Regions from separate parts of the Mycolicibacterium chubuense NBB4 genome, predicted to be linked through region 1. Evidence: predicted binding sites of a transcription regulator. Region 1 holds the regulator's gene; the other holds the start of a gene.

Region 1 (10,015 bases):
GGGTGTTCGCGCACTACCTGCGCGCCAGCGGGCTGGAGACCCGCGACGAGTTCGTCGTCGGGTCGCTGGCCGGCGCCCGCCCCGTCGTCCTGCAGGCCGTCGACGCGGTGACCGCGGACGTCACCGTGGAGATGGGCAAGGCCAACGTCACGGGTACCGGCACCGCGACGGTCGGGGGACGCACGGTCACCGGCCTGGCGGTCGACGTCGGCAATCCGCATCTGGCCTGCGTCGATGCGAGCCTGACCGGCGACGGGCTGGCGCTGCTCGATGTCGGTGCGCCCGTACAGTTCGACGCCGCGCAGTTCCCCGACGGGGTCAACGTCGAGGTGCTCACCGCGCCTGTGGACGAAGCCGTGTCGATGCGGGTGCACGAGCGGGGAGTGGGGGAGACGCGCTCCTGTGGCACCGGGACGGTGGCCGCGGCCGTGGCCGCGCTGGCCCATCAGCAGCGCTCGACCGGGACGCTGCGCGTCCGCGTTCCCGGCGGCGAGGTCGTCGTCACGGTCACCGACGCCACCAGCTTCCTGCGCGGCCCGTCGGTGCTGGTCGCGCGGGGTGAGCTCGCCGACGAGTGGTGGGCGGCCCAGTCGTCCGGAATTGCCGGGCCGGCCGGTGCGTTAATTGGGGTGCATGAAAAGTGATCTGCGTGCGAATCTTGATTCGCCTATGACCTATCCCGAATTCCTCAACGAGAACCCGAGCGCGGGTGAGCTGGCCCTCGAGGACCGGACCGCGCTGCGGCGCGTCGCCGGGCTGTCGACCGAGCTGACCGACGTCTCCGAGGTCGAATACCGCCAGCTGCGCCTCGAGCGCGTGGTGCTGGTCGGTGTCTGGACCGAAGGCAGCGCCGCCGACGCCGACGCCAGCCTGGCCGAACTGGCCGCGCTGGCCGAGACCGCCGGCTCCGAAGTGCTCGAAGGCGTGATCCAGCGCCGCGACAAGCCGGACCCGGCCACCTACATCGGTTCGGGCAAGGCCGCCGAGTTGCGTGAGGTCGTCCTGGCCACCGGCGCCGACACCGTGATCTGCGACGGCGAACTGAGCCCTGCGCAGCTGAATGCACTGGAGAAGGTCGTCAAGGTCAAGGTCATCGACCGGACCGCGCTGATCCTCGACATCTTCGCCCAGCACGCCACCAGCCGGGAAGGCAAGGCGCAGGTGTCGCTGGCCCAGATGGAGTACATGCTGCCGCGGCTGCGCGGCTGGGGCGAGTCGATGTCCCGGCAGGCCGGCGGTCGGGCCGGCGGCGCCGGCGGCGGCGTGGGTACCCGCGGACCGGGTGAGACGAAGATCGAGACGGACCGCCGCCGCATCCGGGAACGGATGGCCAAGCTGCGCCGCGACATCAAGGACATGAAGAAGATCCGCGACACGCAGCGCAGCGGCCGCCGGCGCAGCGAAGTCCCGTCGGTCGCGATCGTCGGCTACACCAACGCCGGCAAGTCGAGTCTGCTCAACGCGCTCACCGGCGCCGGCGTGCTGGTCGAGAACGCACTGTTCGCCACCCTCGAACCCACCACCCGCCGAGGGCAATTCGACGACGGCCGGCCGTTCGTGCTCACCGACACCGTCGGGTTCGTCCGGCACCTGCCCACCCAGCTCGTCGAAGCCTTCCGGTCCACGCTGGAGGAGGTCGTCGACGCCGACCTGCTGGTGCACGTCGTCGACGGCTCCGACGTCAACCCCCTGGCGCAGATCAACGCCGTCCGTCAGGTGATCAACGACGTGGTCGCCGAATACGGCGTCACCGCGCCGCCGGAACTGCTGGTGGTCAACAAGACCGACGCGGCCAGCGGGCTGATGCTGGCCCAGCTGCGGCGGCCGCTGCCCGATGCGGTGTTTGTCTCGGCGCGCACCGGTGACGGACTGGACCGGCTGCGCAGCCGGATGGCCGAACTGGTCGTCCCGACCGACGCAACGGTCGACGTGACGATTCCCTACGAGCGCGGCGACCTCGTGGCGCGCCTGCACTCCGACGGCCGCGTGGACGCCACCGAGCACACCGAGCGGGGCACCCGGATCAAGGCGCGGGTGCCGGTCGCGCTGGCGGCGGGGCTGAGCGAGTTCGCGACGTACTGACCATTTCCGGCGGCCGGTGCGCGCGTACCGCAGGCGGCGTGCCCGTGTACTTCTCGATCTCCACCAGCGCGTGCGCGCCGCTGCAGCCGTGCGCCAGCGACGAGGTCCCGATGTCGTCGGTGAGCACGTTCGGGTTGCCGTGCAGACACAGGGAGTCGACGTCGGCGGGATCGGCCGGATCGAACCAGGCCCCCGTCGACAACTGCACCACCTGCGGACGCACCCGGTCGTCGAGTACCACCCCGGCCAGGCAGGCGCCGCGGTCGTTGAACACCCGCACCACGTCGCCGTCGCCCAGGCCGCGTGTGCGGGCGTCTGCCGGATTCACCCGAATCGGTTCCCGGCCACTGACTTTCGACTTCTGGCTGGCAGCGCCGCCGTCGAGTTGGCTGTGCAGCCGCGAAGCGGGCTGATTGGCCAGCAGGTGCAGCGGGTAGCGCCGTGCGCGCGGGCCGCCGAGCCATTCCGTCGGTTCGAACCAGCGCGGGTGCCCGGCACAGTCCTCGTAGCCGAACGCGTCGATGTCGGCGCAGAAGATCTCGATCAGGCCGCTGCGGGTGCCGAGTCGGTGCCGCACCGGATCGGCCCGGAAGTCGGCGAACAGCGTCAACCCGTCCTCGACGGGAAGCCGGGTCCCGCCCGCCTGCCAGAACTCGTCGAACGTCGGGACATCGAAATCGAGGGTCTGCGCCCAGGTTTCGTAGAGATGGCCGAGCCACTGCCAGGATGTGCGGCCTTCGGTGAACGCGTCGCCGACGCCGAGTCGGCGCGACAGCGCCGCGAAGGTGTCGTAGTCGTCGCGGGAGGAAGCGTGGGGCTCGACCAGCTTCGGCATCGCCATCAGGACGGGATCGTTGCGCGAGCCGGAGAAGTCGTCGCGCTCGGCGAACGTCGTCGACGGCACGACGATGTCGGCGTGCTTGGACATCGGAGTCCAGTAGGGGTCGTGGACCACGACGGTGTCCGGCCGGCTCAGCGCCCGGCGCAACCTCGGGATGTTCTGGTGATGGTGGAACGGGTTGCCGCCGGCCCAGTACACCAGCCTGATGTCGGGATAGGTGAGCCGAAGGCCGTTGTAGTCGAACGGTTCTCCGGGCCGAAGCAGCATGTCGCTCACCGCCGCGACCGGGATGAACGACGTCACCGGGTTGAGGCCCTGCGGCAGCCTGGGCAGGGTGCAGCGCAGCGGAGGCAGTCCCGGTTCGTTCATCGAGCCGTAACCGTGCCCGAATCCGCCTCCGGGAAGGCCGATCTGGCCCAGCATCGCCGCGAGCGTCACCCCCATCCAGGGCGTCTGCTCGCCGTAGCGGGTGCGTTGCAGTGACCAGCTGACGGTGACGATCGTGCGGCCGTCGGCCATCCGCCGCGCCAGCGCGGTGAGGTCCTCGGCGGCCAACCCGCAGATCGGCGCCGCCCACTGCGGGGACTTGGGCACCCCGTCGTCGCGACCGAGCAGATAGCGTTCGAACCGGTCGTATCCCGTGCAGTGGGTGGCCAGGAACTCTCGGTCGGCCAGCGACTCGGTGGCCAGCACGTGGGCGAGCGCCAGCATGATCGCCACGTCCGTGCCCGGCACCGGTGCGAACCACTCGCACGGTCCGTCGACGTCGTCGCGCAGCGGGGAGAACGACACGATGCGGCCGCCGCGGTCGCGGAACCGGTTCAGGGCGTTCCGCGCCGGGTGGGCGGTGGTGCCGCCGTGGTTGACGCCGGTGTTCTTCAGCGCCACGCCGCCGAAACACACGATCAGATCGGTGTGTTCGACGATGACGTCCCACTGCGTCGAGCGCTTGAACAGATCATCGTGGGTGCCCACCACCCGCGGCATGATCACGCCGGTGGCGCCCAGGCTGTAGGAATGCCGCGAGAAGGTATAGCCACCAAGGCAATTGAGGAATCGATGCACCTGGCTCTGTGCGTGGTGGAAACGGCCGGCGCTGGCCCAGCCGTAGGAGCCGCCGTAGATCGCCTCGTTGCCGTGGGTGTCGATGACCCGCCGCAGCTCGGTGGCCAGCAGGTCGGTGAGCTCGTCCCAGCTGACCGCGACGAACGGATCGGCGCCGCGCCGCGTGCTCGGTGCGGGACCGTCGTCGAGCCAGCCGCGGCGCACCGCGGGCGTCGTGACCCGGGAGACGTGCCGGACCGAACCGGGCAGATTGCCCAGCGCGGCGCTGGGATCGGCGTCGCCTTCGAGCGGTGTCACCGACGCGAGATCGCCGGATTCGACTGTGGCGGTGAAAGCTCCCCAATGCGTCAAGCTGCTCGAAGCCGGCCACACCGCTCCGAGTCTAGGTGGCACCGGGAGGCAGGCCCGACGCCTCGACCAACCATCCGGTTGGATGGGGTACCTTGGCGGTCACAGTGATCTCATTCACCCCTTCGCCTACCCACCCTCGGAAGGACGCTCCATGGGCTCGGAAGCCAAGTCGGTCATCGCCTACCAACGCACGCTCTTCGAACCCGAGCACGAGATGTTCCGCGAGTCCTTCCGCACCTTCCTCGACCGGCACGTCGCGCCGCACCACGAGCAGTGGGAGAAGGACAAGCTGGTCGACCGCGATATCTGGCTCGAGGCGGGCAAGCAGGGCTTCCTCGGTATGGCGGTGCCGGAGGAGTTCGGAGGCGGCGGCGTCGACGACTTCCGTTACAACACGATCATCACCGAGGAGATCACCGCCGGCCGCTACAGCGGTCTCGGGTTCAGCCTGCACAACGACGTCGTGGCGCCGTACCTGATCCGGCTCGCCACCGAGGAGCAGAAGCAGCGCTGGCTGCCGAAGTTCTGCAGCGGTGAACTGATCAGCGCGATCGCGATGACCGAGCCCGGCACCGGCAGCGACCTGCAGGGCATCAAGACCCGCGCCGTCAAGGACGGCGACCACTACGTCCTCAACGGCGCCAAGACGTTCATCACCAACGGCATCCACTCCGATCTGGTGATCGTCGTCGCGCAGACCGATCCCGACAAGGGCGCGCTGGGCTTCTCGCTGCTGGTCGTCGAGCGCGGCATGGAGGGCTTCGAGCGCGGTCGCAAGCTCGACAAGGTCGGCCTGGACGCCCAGGACACCGCGGAGCTGTCGTTCACCGATGTCAAGGTGCCGGCGGAGAACCTGCTCGGTGAGGAAGGGCAGGGCTTCATCTATCTGATGCAGAACCTGCCGCAGGAACGCATCAGCATCGCGATCATGGCGGCCGCGGCGATGGAAGCCGTGCTGGCCGAGACCCTCGACTACGCCAAAGAGCGCAAGGCGTTCGGCAAGCCGATCGGTAGCCAGCAGAACAGCCGCTTCCTGCTGGCCGAGCTGTCCACCGAGGCCACCGTGGTCCGGATGATGGTCGACGAGTTCATCAAGCTGCACCTGGACGAGAAGCTCACCGTCGAGCAGGCCGCGATGGCGAAGTGGTATTCGACCGAGAAGCAGGTGCACCTCATCGACCGCTGCCTGCAGCTGCACGGCGGCTACGGCTACATGCGGGAGTACACCGTCGCCAGGGCCTACCTCGATGCGCGCGTCCAGACGATCTACGGCGGAACCACCGAGATCATGAAGGAGATCATCGGGCGCAGCCTGGGGGTTTAGCACCGGCCGGTCGGCATCGCTCGGACGGTGGGCGTCCGCGTTCAATCTTCCCGGGAACCGGCGAGGGTCCTTGGTAATCGCCGTCCACTGACGCAGAGTGAACGGACGCGGTAATTTTCGCAGAACTCTCCGACAGGACGCCGGGGAGCCAGTCGCAGACCGCGGGGAGGATGAATGAGCCGGCAGCCGCTGTTGCGCCTACGAACGGTCGGTCGCCTGACGATCGGGCTGCTGGGGGTCGCCACGACGCTCCTGTTCGCCCCGTCCGCCGCCGCGCAGCCCGATGTCGATGCCAACGACGCGATCACCGCCGCCTGGCAGGCCAGCGGCGGTGACGCCGGTCCCTGGGGCCCCAAGTCGGGAGACGTCTACCAGGTCGGTCCCGGGTTCGCGCAGAACTTCGCCTCGGGCAAGGCCTTCTTCACCCCGGCCACCGGAGCCCATCTGATGCAGGGCGCCATCCTGGACAAGTACGAGTCGCTCGGTGGTCCCGCGGACAGCGATCTGGGCTTTCCCACCATCGACGAGGGCCCGGGCCGAGCCCCCGACAGTCGCAACACGACCTTCAGCGCCCCGGACAACCCGGTGATCTTCTGGACTGCCGACACCGGCGCGCGCGTGGTGCGCGGACCGGTCAACGCGGCGTGGGACCGGCTGGGTGGCTCCTCCGGGGTGCTGGGGGTGCCCGCGGAGGACGAGACCTACGACGGACCGGTGGTGAGCCAGAAGTTCACCGGCGGTGAGATCTCCTACGACTCACGCGCCAAGAAGTTCACCACGCAGCCGCCGGAACTGGCCGGCCAGCTGGCGGACCTGCAGATTGCCGACGATCCGGTCTCGGCGATCAACGCCGCGCGGCGGGCGGCGGGGGGCCCGCTCGGGCCGTTGGGCGCCGCCGACGGTGAACCGTACAAGATCGGCGACAAGGGCTACGGGCAGAACTTCGTCAACGGCAAGATCTTCTACAGCCCCGACACCGGCGCGAACGTCGTCACCGGTCAGGTGCTGGCCAAGTACGAGAGCGTCGGGGGACCGCAGGGCGACCTGGGTTTTCCCATCACCGGTGAGGTCGACGGCGGCTTGGCGCCGTCGAGTCGGATGAGCGCGTTCGCAGCGGCCGACAAGCCGGTGATCTTCTGGACGCCCGACTACGGTGCGGTGATCGTGCGGGGCGCCATGCATGCGGCGTGGGAGAAGCTCGGCGGGGCCACCGGCGCGCTGGGTGCGCCGGTGTCCGATCAGACGCAGAACGGCAACACGATCAACCAGAAGTTCGGCGGCGGCTCCGTCTCGTACGACACGGCGACCAAGAAGTTCAGTACCGAGCCGGGCAATCTCGCGGCTCAGCTCGCGGGCCTGGAGGTACCGGGGCCTCAGGCGCCGGCGGCGACACCGCAGGCCTCCGACCGCGGCAAAGAGACCACCGGCGCCCACTGGACCTGGTGGTGGCTGCTGGCGATCATCCCGGTCCTGCTGCTGCTGGGCGTCGTGGCCTTCGCCGTCGCACGCAACCGGCGCCATCGCGGTGGGGGGGACCTGTTCGGGCCGCCCGCAGGCCTGGCGCCGAGAGACGGCCGAGAATACGAGCCCGCACTGGCGGGTGGGCCGCCGGCAGGACACGAGGGCCGGGAAGACGCGATGTTCGGCGACCGCTATGCCCGTGAGGGCCTCGGTTCGTTGGCGTCGACGGCGCCACCGGCTGCCGCTGACGAGGCCGGGTCCGGTCCGCTGAACTTCTGGGGATCGTCTGCCGGCGGTGCGGGAGCCGAACCGCATACCGAGGAGGCGGCAGCGGGCGGCGACCTCGAAGACGAGAACCCCGACGCCGTGGACACCGCGCCGACACGCATACCGACAGCGTCCGAGGTGGCGGCCGAGCCGATCGCCGAACCGGAGTTCGTCGAACCCCTGCCCGTCGAAGCGGAGTCAGTCGAACCTGAGCCGGTCGAGTCCGAGCCGGTCGAAGCGGAGCCGACTGAAGCGGAGTCGACTGAACCCCGCCTTGGGGCCGTCGAGTCCGACCGGGAGCCGTTCCTGCCGCCCGCTGCGGCGTTCGTCGCCGCCGGAAGGGATGCCATGACGGACACGGGCCGCCACGCCCGCATCGACGTCGACGAACCCGCGCCCGAGGCGACTGCCCTGCACATGCCGCTCGATGATCGTGGTCAGATGCCCGAGGGATACCCGATCAAGGCGGACACCCGATCGGGTCTGTATTGGGCGCCGGACAGCGCCGACTACGCCGAAGCCCCCGTCGAGATCTGGTTCGCCAGCGAAGAGATGGCTCGCACGAACGGGTTCGTCCGCGGCGAGTAGCCCTCGCCGGCCCGTCAGATCTTGCGAATCACGGTCACGACCTTGCCGAGCACGGCTGCGTCATTGCCGGGGATCGGGTCGAAGGCCGGATTGTGGGGCATCAGCCAGACCTGACCGCGCGTGCGCTTGAACGTCTTGACGGTGGCCTCTCCGTCGATCATCGCAGCCACGATGTCGCCGTTGTCGGCGACGTTCTGCTGCCTGACCACCACCCAGTCACCGTCGCAGATCGCCGCGTCGACCATCGAGTCGCCCACGACTTTGAGCAGGAACAGCGAGCCCTCTCCGACGAGTTCGCGCGGCAGCGGGAAGACGTCCTCGACGGCTTCCTCGGCCAGGATCGGCCCACCGGCGGCGATCCGCCCGAGCACCGGCACGAACGTGGGTTCGGGCAGCGTGTCCGATCCGGCGACGTCCGTGGTGGGCGCGGCCGGTGCGGCGTCGTCGATGCCGCGCACGTCGACAGCCCGGGGCCGGTTGGGGTCACGCCGTAGGTAGCCTTTGCGCTCCAACGTGCGCAGTTGATGGGCGACCGACGAGGTCGATGTCAGCCCGACCGCGTCGCCGATCTCCCGGATGCTGGGTGGATACCCGCGGGTGGTCACGGATGTGCGGATGACCTCGAGGATGGTCCGCTGACGTTCGGTCAGAGCGGTCCCGCGCTCGCGGCGCGCGCCGGAGTCGCCTGCGTGGTCCGAGCCGGCCGTGCTGTCGCTGCTGTCATCGCTCATACGCCCGAATGTAACCCAACCCCACGACGAGTTCAAACATGTGTTCGAGGCGTGTCGCCGCCGCCTCCGCCGTGATCGTGGCGGTTTTGCGGCTCGACCGACTTGTCGGTGCCCTGCATTAGCGTTCGCAACAGTTCGATCACGTGTTCTATTCATCGAACGCATGATCGACTACAGTTCGAACACACGAGCGAACGGCGCCGGACGGAAAGGCAGCATCATGACAGTTCTTCACACTCGCGAAACCTGGGACGAGTTCGCATGCGAGCCTCGGCATGAGGTCCCTCGCGCCGCGGCCCGGCAGATTCCCGCCCGTGCCGTGACGCGTCGGCCGGGTCGGTCCCGGCCCGACGGTGCGCCGATGCGCTATCGCGGCACGGGAGTGCTGGTGTCGCGCGCCTCGCATCGCCGGCGCCCGATCACTCCCGCGACCACGGTGGTGCTGGCGCTGATCGCCGCGGGGATCACGGTGTGGCTCGGCCTGGTCGCCCAGGCCGGCGGGGTGGTCGGCCGCCAGGCCGAGATCCCCGGCCGCCTCGCGGTCGTCCAGGTGCAGACCGGCGAGTCGCTGCAACAGGTCGCCCAGCGCGTCGCGCCCGACGCTCCGGTCGCCGACGTCGTCCAGCGCATCCGCGAGCTCAACGAGCTGAAGTCGGCCACGCTGGACGCCGGTCAGACGCTCCTCGCGCCGGTCGGCTGAGCGGTCGACGGCGCGAACTCCGGTCACCCTGTCGCGCAGGCACACTGATGATCCCACTGGTCGGGTCCATGTCAATCGGTCCGGCGCTCGGCCGTCCCCGAAGCGCGCAGGTACGCTCGAAGTCGTTCGAAGCGGTTGTCTGTCGGTGCGGCGAAGGAGCGGTGATGCACTGTCCTTTCTGCCGTCACCCGGATTCCCGGGTGGTCGACTCCCGGGAGACCGATGAGGGTCAGGCCATCCGCCGGCGCAGGTCGTGCCCCGAGTGCGGGCGGCGGTTCACCACCGTCGAGACGGCGGTGCTCGCAGTGGTCAAGCGCAGCGGTGTGACCGAGCCCTTCAGCCGGGAGAAGGTCGTCACGGGAGTGCGCCGAGCCTGCCAGGGCCGGCAGGTGGACGACGATGCGCTCAATCTGCTGGCGCAGAAGGTCGAGGACGCGGTGCGGGCGACGGGCTCGCCGGAGGTGCCCAGCCACGAGGTCGGCCTCGCGATCCTCGGTCCGCTGCGCGACCTCGACGAGGTGGCCTACCTCCGGTTCGCCTCCGTGTACCGCTCATTCTCGTCTGCCGAGGACTTCGAGCGCGAGATCGAGGCGCTGCGGGCGCAT
Region 2 (10,015 bases), 2.7 Mb from region 1:
GGAGGCCTTCTTGGCAGACGAGTTGGGCCGGTTTCGGGTTCTGAACTCGAAACCGGTCAACCTCGACGGGTTCAGCGTCGCCGACCCGGGCCTCGGGCTCGTCGCGATGCACAGCTCCCATGACCCCTCCCCGTCGCTGGTCGTTCAGTGGGGTGACGGTGGGCCCTATGTCACAGAACTCGACGGCAAAGGCGCCGCCGAGTTCGACGTCATCGACGAGTTCATCGCCCGGTACGGGATCGATCTCGCGGTCGCCGAGGAGGCGATGGCTCTCGACGACGCGGCGCTGGCCCGGATGGCCGTCGATGTCAATGTGCCTCGGGCGGAGGTGGTTCGGCTGATCGGCGGTACCACCCCCGCGAAGCTGGCCCGTGTGGTCGCGCTGATGTCCCCGGTGGAGATGCAGATGGCGATGGCCAAGATGCGTGCCCGCCGGACCCCGAGCAATCAGGCGCACGTCACCAATCAGCTCGACGACCCGCTGCTCATCGCCGCGGACGCGGCCAGCGCCGTCGCGTACGGCTTCCGCGAAGTCGAGACGACGGTGCCGGTGCTGGGCGACGCGCCGTCGAACGCGGTCGCGCTGCTGATCGGTTCGCAGGTCGGCACGCCCGGTGCGATGGCACAGTGCTCCATCGAGGAGGCGCTCGAGCTGCGACTCGGCCTGCGCGGACTGACCAGTTATGCCGAAACCATCTCGATCTACGGCACCGAGCAGGTTTTCGTCGACGGCGACGACACCCCGTTCAGCAAGGCGATCCTGACGTCGGCGTACGCCTCGCGCGGGCTGAAGATGCGCGTGACGAGCGGCGGCGGCGCCGAGGTGCTGATGGGCGCGGCGGAGAAGTGCTCGATCCTGTATCTGGAGTCGCGGTGCGTGTCGCTGGCGCGCGCACTGGGCTCCCAGGGTGTGCAGAACGGCGGCATCGACGGCGTGGGCGTGGTGGCGTCGGTGCCCGAGGGCATGAAAGAGTTGCTCGCCGAGAACCTGATGGTGATGATGCGCGACCTCGAGTCCTGCGCGGGCAACGACAACCTGATCTCCGAGTCCGACATCCGGCGCAGTGCCCACACCCTGCCCGTGCTGCTCGCCGGAGCCGACTTCATCTTCTCCGGGTTCGGTTCGATTCCGCGCTACGACAACGCGTTCGCGCTGTCGAACTTCAACTCCGACGACATGGACGACTTCCTGGTGCTGCAACGGGATTGGGGTGCCGACGGAGGCCTGCGCACGGTGTCACCCGAACGTCTGGAAGCCGTGCGCCGCCGTGCCGCGACCGCGGTCCAGGCCGTCTACCGCGACCTCGGACTGGCCGACTACGACGACTCCCGCGTCGAAGAAGTCGTGTCCGCCAACGGATCGCGTGACCTGCCGGCCGGGCATCCCAAGATGGTGGCCGAGGCGGCGGCCTCGATCGAGGCCAGACAGCTGACGGTGTTCGACGTGATCGCATCGTTGCACCGCACCGGCTACGTCGAGGAGGCCGAGGCCATCACGACGCTGACCCGGGAGCGTCTGCGCGGCGACCAGCTGCAGACGTCGGCGATCTTCGACGATCAGTTCCGCGTGCTGTCCAAGCTGACCGACCCCAACGACTATGCCGGTCCGGCAACGGGTTACGCGCTCACCGAGCAGCGGCGCGCCGAGATCGACGCGATCCGGCAGGCGCGCAGCAGTGCCGAACTGACGGCCGACCAGGTCGAGCACCGCGGGCACGTCGTCGTCACCGACATCGAGGAGGCGCGGCAGGGAAGCGATCCGCGCGAGGTGTGCATCGGGCTGTCACCGGCGTGGGGTGACACGGTGTGGCTCAGTCTGTGCGGTCTCACGATCGGTGAAGTGCTGCGCCAGATCTCGGCCGGCCTCGAGGAGGAGGGCTGCGTCGCGAGGACGGTGCGCGTGCGCTCCACCATCGACGTCGGGCTCATCGGCCTCACCGCTGCCCGCCTCTCGGGCTCCGGGATCGGAATCGGATTGCAGGGCAAGGGAACCGCCCTGATCCACCGCCGCGACCTGGCGCCGCTGGCGAACCTCGAGCTGTTCAGTGTCGCACCGCTGCTCACGGCGAGGATGTACCGCGAACTGGGCAAGAACGCCGCGCGTCACGCCAAGGGCATGGCGCCGGTGCCGATCTTCACCGGTGGCACCGACGAGTCGATCTCGGCGCGCTATCACGCCAGGGCGGTCGCACTGGTGGCGCTGGAACGCGAGGCGTCCGAACCGGGCAAACCGCCGATGACCGTGAAGGTCGAATATCCATGAGCGACAGGGACGTGACCATCGGCAACGCCGTCGACGGCAAGCTGGGTCTGGCAGACCTGCGAATGGATCCCGCCGCGCTGGCGCACCAGGCCGTCGTCGCCGAGGAGGGTGGCAACCCGCAGCTGGCCGAGAACTTCCTGCGGGCGGCCGAACTGGCGACGATCGACGATGAGGACGTGATGGCGCTGTACGAAGCCCTGCGCCCGTACCGCTCGACCGCCGCCGAACTCGAGGAGTTGCGGGCGTCGCTCGTGGCGCGCGGAGCCTCGCGGTGTGCGGCGCTCGTCGAGCAGGCCGCCGCCGCCTATACGCGCCGGGGCCTGTTGCGTTGACGACACCGGCGAGCCGGTCATCGGATCCAGTGGTCGCCGGGATCGACGTCGGTAACCACACGACCGAAATCGTGCTGGCCCGTGTGCGATCCGGAGTCGTCTTTACGATCGCGCACGGGCAGGCGCCCACCCGCGGACGCAAGGGCAGCGTCGAGTCGCTGCAGGCCGCGGCGGCGCTGCTGCACAGGATCGAGGTCGATGCCGGCGTGCGCGCCGATGAGCTGCTGCTGTCCTCGCTGCGCCCGGTGGACACCGCGACGGCGCCGATACCGCCGGGGTACTCGCCGTCCTCACCCGTGCGCAGCCTGCGACGGCCGGACGCCAGCACTCCCGCCGGCGCGGGATACGGCGTCGGCAGCCATGTTCGGCTCGCAGACCTGACCGCGTCGGCGGCCGGCGGTCCCGTCGTCGTCTCCGTGGACGACGCCACGGACTTCGAAGTGGCCGCCCGGGAGATCAGCGCGGCGGTCGACCGTGGCTGGCACATAGTGGGTGTGCTGGCCGCCCAGGACGACGCGGTGCTGATCCGGAACCGGATACCGATCGACGTGCCCGTGGTCGACGAGGCCGATGTCGCCGACCTGGAACCCGGCGCGCTGGTGGCGGTCGAGGTGGTCGAGGAGGGGCGGGCTTACCGCGCGATGGCCGACCCGATCGCACTGTCGGCGGCACTGGGCCTGCCGGCCGACAGCCTGGTGGACGTCGCCGAATTCTGCAGGGAGCTCGCTGATTCCGCGGCCATCGCGGTGACCCGCCGAACCTCCCCACCACCGCCGCCCGCCCCGGACGACGACTACGTCGAGATCGGCGTCAATGGAGAGACATCGAGGTTTTCACCCGCCCAGGCCCATGCCGTCCTGCGTCGCTCGGTGCCCGGGTGCGTCCGGCAGGTCCGCCTGCGTTCGGTGCCGACCGCCGTGGACGGCCTCGCCGTGCACGACGCGTTCTTCACCGACCTCGCGTCGATCGACAACGGCGCGTGGCTGCGCCGCGGCGTCGCCGACGCGCAGGGCACCGTCGTCGCACTGCTCGCGGCGGAGGAGGCCGCCGATGCGGCGGCGACGCTGGAGGAGCTGACCGGCAGGCGGGCCACGACCCTCGCGACGGAGCCGGAGGCGGCGGCCTGGGGCGCACGCACCACGCCCGGCATTCCGCCCGGGGCGGTGGTGTGCGACATCGGCGGCGGCACAGTCGATCTCATCGGCACCGAACGCACGGTGGTCGCGGCGGGTGCGGGGGAGTCGATCACCGTCGCCGTCGCCAGGGTGCTGGGCATCCCGCGGGCGCTGGCGGAGGCGGTCAAACGGACACCGGCCGTTCGGGTCGAGGGGCCGCACGTCGCGCACGAGGAGGACGGGCGGCGGGTATTCCTCGACTCGCCGGCGTCACACGACGCGATCGGCCGGCTGTGCACACGGGGCAGCGCCGGCCTGGTCCCGTTCTCCAATCGGCTCGCCGCCGAAGAGTGGCGGAGTCTGCGGCTGGCGATCAAGCAGGAGACGGTCGCGGCGAACATCGCGCGCTGCCTGGCCGCGTTCGACGAGCCGCCGACCGCGCTGGTGCTCGCCGGCGGCGGCGCGCTCGACGACGAACTCATGCGCACGGTCGGTGAGGCGCTGCGGGGCGTGCCGGTGGTGGTGGGGCGCGCCAACATCGACGGTGTGCACGGCCCGCGATTCGCGGTGGCCGCCGGCCTGACCGCTATGTACGCGAAGCAGTAGGCAGGCCTGCGATCGCCTGCGCTTGAGTTATCCCCAATGCCGGTTTCATCCACAGATTGCGCTGCGGCCGCTCGCACGTAGCCGCTTTCGCACGTGCGTTCGATAGCGTGGCGTCATGGGTTCGTTCGTCACCGGCGCGGCGGCGCGAGAGCGGTTCAGCACGTTGCTGGACCAGGTCGACGCCGCCTACGCCGAGATGACCGACCTGCCCTGCGACACGGTCGGTTCCCGGTTCCGGATGGAGATGGCCGAGCGGCTGGAAACCCAGGAGCGGCGTAACCGCGCACTGATGTACCGGACCTTCGGCCAGATCGCCGATCCGCCCGACGAGGCCGCGATGGCCCCGATGGTCAAACCCCGGCTGGCCGCCAGACTGCGTATCCCGGTACGCGAGGTGACCCGCCGCTTCAAGACCGCCGCCAAGGTGTGCGCGCGCCGCCAACTCTCCGGCCCTGCCCTGCCTCCCCTACTGCCGGTGGTGGCCGACGCACTCGCCGCCGGAACGCTGGGCGAAGACCACCTGCGCGCGATCACCACCACCATGGACAAACTGCCATCGGCCACCTCAGCGGTCGACCGCGAGGACGTCGAAGCCACCTTGGTGCGCGAATCAGCCAAGCAAGACGCCGATTTCGTCAAAGAAGTCGGTAAGCGCCTCGACGAGGTGTTCAACCCCGACGGGCACTACGACGAAGCCGACCGGGCCCGCCGCCGTGGACTCCACCTGGGTGCGCAAGGCCCCGACGGGATGAGCAAGCTCTGGGGTTGGGTCGACCCGGAAAACCGCGCCTACATCGAAGCCTGCTCGGCTGCGGTCCGCCCCGGCCGTCACCTCCCCGACGGGAGCATCGAGAACACTCCCGACGACCGCACACCGAGTCAACGCTGCCACGACGGCGTCAAGCTCGGGCTCAAGACCGCCCTGTCCTCCGGGCAGATGGGCTCTCACCGCGGCCATCCGGTCACCGTGATCGCGCGCACCACGCTGGCCGAGCTCAACCAGGCCGCGCATGCCGCGACGAATCCGGACGTGTCGATGCCCGCGCCGGCGCGCACCGGCGGCAACACCGCGCTGCCGATGCGGGACCTGATCCGGATGGCCACCGACGCCATCCACTACCTCGCCGTGTTCGACGATCACAGCGACCGGCCGCTGTATCTGGGGCGTCAGACTCGCATCGCCACCACCGATCAGCGCATCATCTGCTACTCACGCGACGGCGGTTGCACCCGGCCCGGCTGCCTGGAACCCGGCTACCACAGCGAGGTCCACCACAGCACCGATTGGGCCCGCGGCGGCCGCACCGACGCCGACGTGCTGTACTTCGCCTGCGGCCCGGACCACAAACTGCTCACCGACGGCCACTGGACCGCGGCTGTCACGGAGCGCGGCCGCCTCGCCTGGACCGACGGCACCTCATCACCCGGCGTCAACCGCGCCCACCAGCCCGACGAACTGCTTCGCGGCGACCCCGACGGATGAGCGAAACAATCGCCCGCTCAGCCCAATTCGGCGAGCTGCTTCACCGCGGGTGTCATGCCTTCGATCCATGCCGCGGGCGACCCGGTCGTGGGCGTGACGATCACGGTGTCGACACCGATCGCGGCGTAATCAGCCATGGCCCGGACGAATTCGTCACGGGTTTCGGGCGTGGGCCGCGGATTGTTGACCATCACCGTCTTGCGAATGGTGCCGTAATCGCGACCGGCGACGTCGCAGTGCCGACGCAGCACCTCGAGCTTGTGGGCCACGTCGTCGGGCGAACTGGCGAACAGGTTGCAGGCATCGCCGTACTGAGCCACCAGCCGCAGCGTCTTGCGTTCACCGCCCCCGCCGATCATCACCTTCGGGCGGTTGATCGGCTGCGGCGAGCACAGCGTCTCCTCGAGGTGGTAGTGCGTCCCGTCGAAGGAACCGTTGTTGTCCGGATCCCACATCTGATCGCAGATCTGCAGCGTCTCCTCGAGACGTTCGAAGCGCTCCGCGATCGGCGGGAACGGCACTCCCAGGCCGCGGTGTTCCCGCTCGAACCACGCGGCCCCGATGCCCAGGACCGCACGACCACCGGAGAGCACGTCCAGGGTGGTGACGGTCTTGGCGAGCAGGCCCGGGTGCCGGTAGGTGACACCGGTGACGAGCAGGCCCAGGCTGACCGTCGACGTGTGCGCGGCGAGGAAGCCCAACGTGGTGTAGCCCTCGAGCATGTGCGACTCCGCCGGCAACCCGGTGGGCTCGATCTGGAAGAAGTGGTCCATGAACGACAGCCAGGTGGCGCCGGACTCCTCCACTGCGGATCCGACCCGGGCCAACTCGCCCGCAATCGCCGTGGTTCCGCCGTCGATGTCGAAGATCGGTACGTGTATTCCGAGGTCCATGCTTGGCTACAAGACCTCGCGGTGACCCGCCATTCCCGGTTGGCAGGAACTCGCTCCCGCTGTCAAGGACGGCCAAGTCCCGGCACGATGTCATCCAGACGGAACGTCAGCGGCTGCTCGAGCTGGGCGTAGGTGCACGAGCGCGGGTCGCGGTCCGGTCGCCAGCGGTTGAACTGCGCTGTGTGACGGAACCTTTTGCCTTCCATGTGGTCGTAACGCACCTCGACGACGCGCTCGGGCCGCAACGGCACGAACGACAGGTCCTTGCCGGCGTTCCACCGCGAGCCGACACCGTATCTGCGCGCCAGCGCGGGATCGGCAGCCGCCTGCGCCGCCCAGTTCCACGGGTGGTCGTCGAAGGTCGTCACCAGCGGCTGCAACTCGGTGAAGAGCGCGCGCCGCGTCGCCATCGGGAACGCGCCGATGACTCCCACCGACGCCAGAGCGCCGCCGTCGGTGTAGAGCCCGAGCAGCAGCGAGCCGATCGCGTCGTCGCCCGACTTGTGCAGCCGGTACCCGGCGACCACGCAGTCGGCGGTGCGCTGGTGTTTGACCTTGAACATCACCCGCTTGTCCGGCTGGTAGGTCAGATTCAGCGGTTTGGCGATGATGCCGTCGAGGCCGGCGCCCTCGAACTCGGAGAACCAGCGCCGCGCGATTCTGATGTCGGTGGTCGCCGGGGTGACGTGAATGGTCGGCCCGGAACCGGCCAACGTCTCGACCAGCGCCGCCCGCCGCTCACCGAAGGGCCGCGACGTGTAGTCGCAGTCGTCGAGCGCGAGCAGATCGAACGCGATGAACGACGCCGGCGTCTGGCCGGCCAGCAACCGTACCCGCGACGCGGCGGGATGCAGACGCAGTTGCAGCGCCTCGAAGTCGAGCCCTTCGGGGGTGGCGATCACGATCTCTCCGTCGATCACGCAGCGCGGTGGCAACTCCGTGCGGGCCGCGTCGACCAGTTCCGGGAAGTACCTCGTCATCGGGCGCTCGTTGCGGCTGCCCAGCTCCACATCGTCGCCGTCGCGGAACAGGATCGACCGGAAACCGTCCCACTTGGGCTCGTAGGACGCGTCCGGCGGCATCTCTGCGACCGGCTTCGCCAGCATCGGCGAGACCGGCGGCATCACAGGAAGCTTCATCGCTGCCATTGTCGACTGCCCCGCCGCCGCCCTGTCGCCGCCCTGTCGCCGCCCCGACGCCGCAACACAAGGGAACGAGACGGCGATGAGCGAACTCGAGCGCGGACGCGGTACAGTTCTCGCCGTCGCATAGACGGAACTCGAGTTCCGTCTATCGAAGGCGAGTTCGAGGAGGACGGTCGGGGTGTTGGGGAAGTTGGCGAGGGCTTCAACGAGGGCCTGGATACCACTGCTCCTCGTGGTGGTGGTCGCGCTCGGCGCCTACGCGGTTCTTCGTGTCCGCGGGGACATCGGCGGCCATGAACTGTCGGGAGGCACCGAAGCCGGCGCCGGCGGGTTCACGGATCCGTTCAACCCCAAGCACATCACCTACGAGATCTCGAGCTCCTCGTCCAACGGTCCGGTCAGCGTCGACTACCTCGACGAGAACGGTCAGCCGCATCACGTGGACGGTCAGTTGCCGTGGTCGTTCACGATCGTCACCACGCTGCCGTCGATGTCGGCCAACATCGTCGCCCAGGCCGGCACCGGTGCGTCCGATCTCCGTTGCCGCGTCGTCGTCGACGGCCAAGTGCGCGACGACCGCTCCACCGACGAATACCACCCGTTCATCTACTGCTTGGTAAAATCCGTATGAGCGAACAGCTTTCGCCCCGGCGTCCGGTGTTCGTCCGCCTGATCCGTGTCCTGTCGATCCCGATCATCCTGTTCTGGCTGGCGGTCGCGGTGGTCACCGCCATGGCGACCCCCGCCCTCGATGCAGTGGCGGACCAGCACGCGGTGTCGTTGGCACCGCACAATTCGCCGGCATACGAGTCGATGCTCAACATCGGCGCCAAGTTCGGGGAGTTCAACTCGGACTCGACGGCGATGGTGGTCATCGAGGGCCAGGACAAGCTCGGCGACAGCGCGCACGACTACTACAACCGGATCGTCGCCAAGCTCAAGGCCGACCGGGAGCACGTCCAGTTCATCCAGGACTTCTGGGGTGACCCGCTGACCGCGGCCGGTGTGCAGAGTCCCGACGGCAAGGCCGCCTACGTCCAAGTCTTCCTGGTCGGCGCCCAGGGCACCACGCCCAGCCACGAGTCCGTCGCCGCGGTACGCGATCTCGTCGCCTCCGTCCCGGCGCCGCCCGGGGTGCAGGCCCACGTCGCCGGCAACACCGTGCTCAACGCCGACACCAGTGTGGCGGGCCACAAGAGCATGGCGACGATGGCGCTGGTGTCGATCGGCGTGATTGTGGTGATGCTGCTGATCGTCTACCGGTCGATCGTCACCACGATCATCGCGCTCGTCATCGTGCTCGTGGAACTGTTCGCCACCCAGGGGATCGTGGCGACCGCGGGCAACCTGGACATCATCGGGCTGACCCCGTACGCCGTCAGCATGGTGACGATGCTCGGCATCGCGGCGGGCACGGACTACGTGATCTTCCTGTTCGGCCGCTACCAGGAGGCGCGCGCTAACGGGGAGGACCGCGAACAGGCTTTCTACACCGCCTATCACGGGGTTTCGCACGTGATCCTGGGTTCGGGTCTGACGATCGCCGGGGCGTGTCTGTGTCTGACGATGACCACGCTGCCGTACTTCTCCACGATGGGTCTGCCGTGTGCGATCGCGCTGCTGGTGATCGTGGCGGCGGCGTTGACGCTGGCGCCGGCGATCCTGACGGTCGTCTCGCGGTTCGGGCTGCTCGACGCCAAGCGGGAACTGTCGACGCGGGGTTGGCGCAAGGTCGGCACGGCCGTCGTCCGGTGGCCGATGCCGATCGTCGCGATGACCTCGCTGATCGCCGTCATCGGCTTCGTCAGCCTGCTGACCTACATCCCGCAGTACAACGACCAGAAGTACACGCCCTCCAACATGCCGGCGAACGTCGCGATGACCGCGGCCGAGAGGCACTTCTCGCAGGCCAGGATGAACCCCGAGTTGCTCATGCTCGAAGCCGATCACGATCTGCGCAACCCGGCGGACATGCTCATCATCGACCGGGTCGCCAAGGCCGTCTTCCACCTCCGCGGTATCGAGCGGGTGCAGACCATCACGCGGCCGCTGGGCGCGCCGATCGAGCACAGTTCGATCCCGTTCCAGATCGCGATGCAGAACGCGGCGACGCTGCAGACGGCCAAGTACAACAACGACAACACCGCCCAGATGCTCGAGCAGGCGGACGAGTTGAGC

The links. The regulator LexA, encoded in region 1, represses DNA repair genes until DNA is damaged. The targets are predictions, from matches to a motif close to CGAACANNTGTTCG.
Region 2: a site for LexA is predicted at 4,405-4,418, ahead of MYCCH_RS23925 (HNH endonuclease signature motif containing protein). Genes of this name have one in related genera too.

What each region holds. Positions count from the first base shown of each region.
Region 1 covers NC_018027.1:2,199,941-2,209,955, forward strand. Annotated here, with positions in the region: gene dapF (diaminopimelate epimerase) at 1-644, shown strand, start outside; gene hflX (GTPase HflX) at 670-2,082, shown strand; gene MYCCH_RS10450 (molybdopterin-dependent oxidoreductase) at 2,024-4,360, opposite strand; gene MYCCH_RS10455 (acyl-CoA dehydrogenase family protein) at 4,491-5,663, shown strand; gene MYCCH_RS10460 (sunset domain-containing protein) at 5,838-7,979, shown strand; gene lexA (transcriptional repressor LexA) at 7,994-8,710, opposite strand; gene MYCCH_RS10470 (LysM peptidoglycan-binding domain-containing protein) at 9,072-9,410, shown strand; gene nrdR (transcriptional regulator NrdR) at 9,575-10,015, shown strand, end outside.
Region 2 covers NC_018027.1:5,122,020-5,132,034, reverse strand. Annotated here, with positions in the region: gene MYCCH_RS23945 (APC family permease) at 1-1, shown strand, start outside; gene MYCCH_RS23940 (propanediol/glycerol family dehydratase large subunit) at 11-2,263, shown strand; gene MYCCH_RS23935 (diol dehydratase small subunit) at 2,260-2,595, shown strand; gene MYCCH_RS23930 (diol dehydratase reactivase ATPase-like domain-containing protein) at 2,625-4,316, shown strand; gene MYCCH_RS23925 (HNH endonuclease signature motif containing protein) at 4,432-5,799, shown strand; gene MYCCH_RS23920 (LLM class F420-dependent oxidoreductase) at 5,817-6,692, opposite strand; gene MYCCH_RS23915 (ATP-dependent DNA ligase) at 6,755-7,831, opposite strand; gene MYCCH_RS23910 (MmpS family transport accessory protein) at 8,028-8,468, shown strand; gene MYCCH_RS23905 (MMPL/RND family transporter) at 8,465-10,015, shown strand, end outside.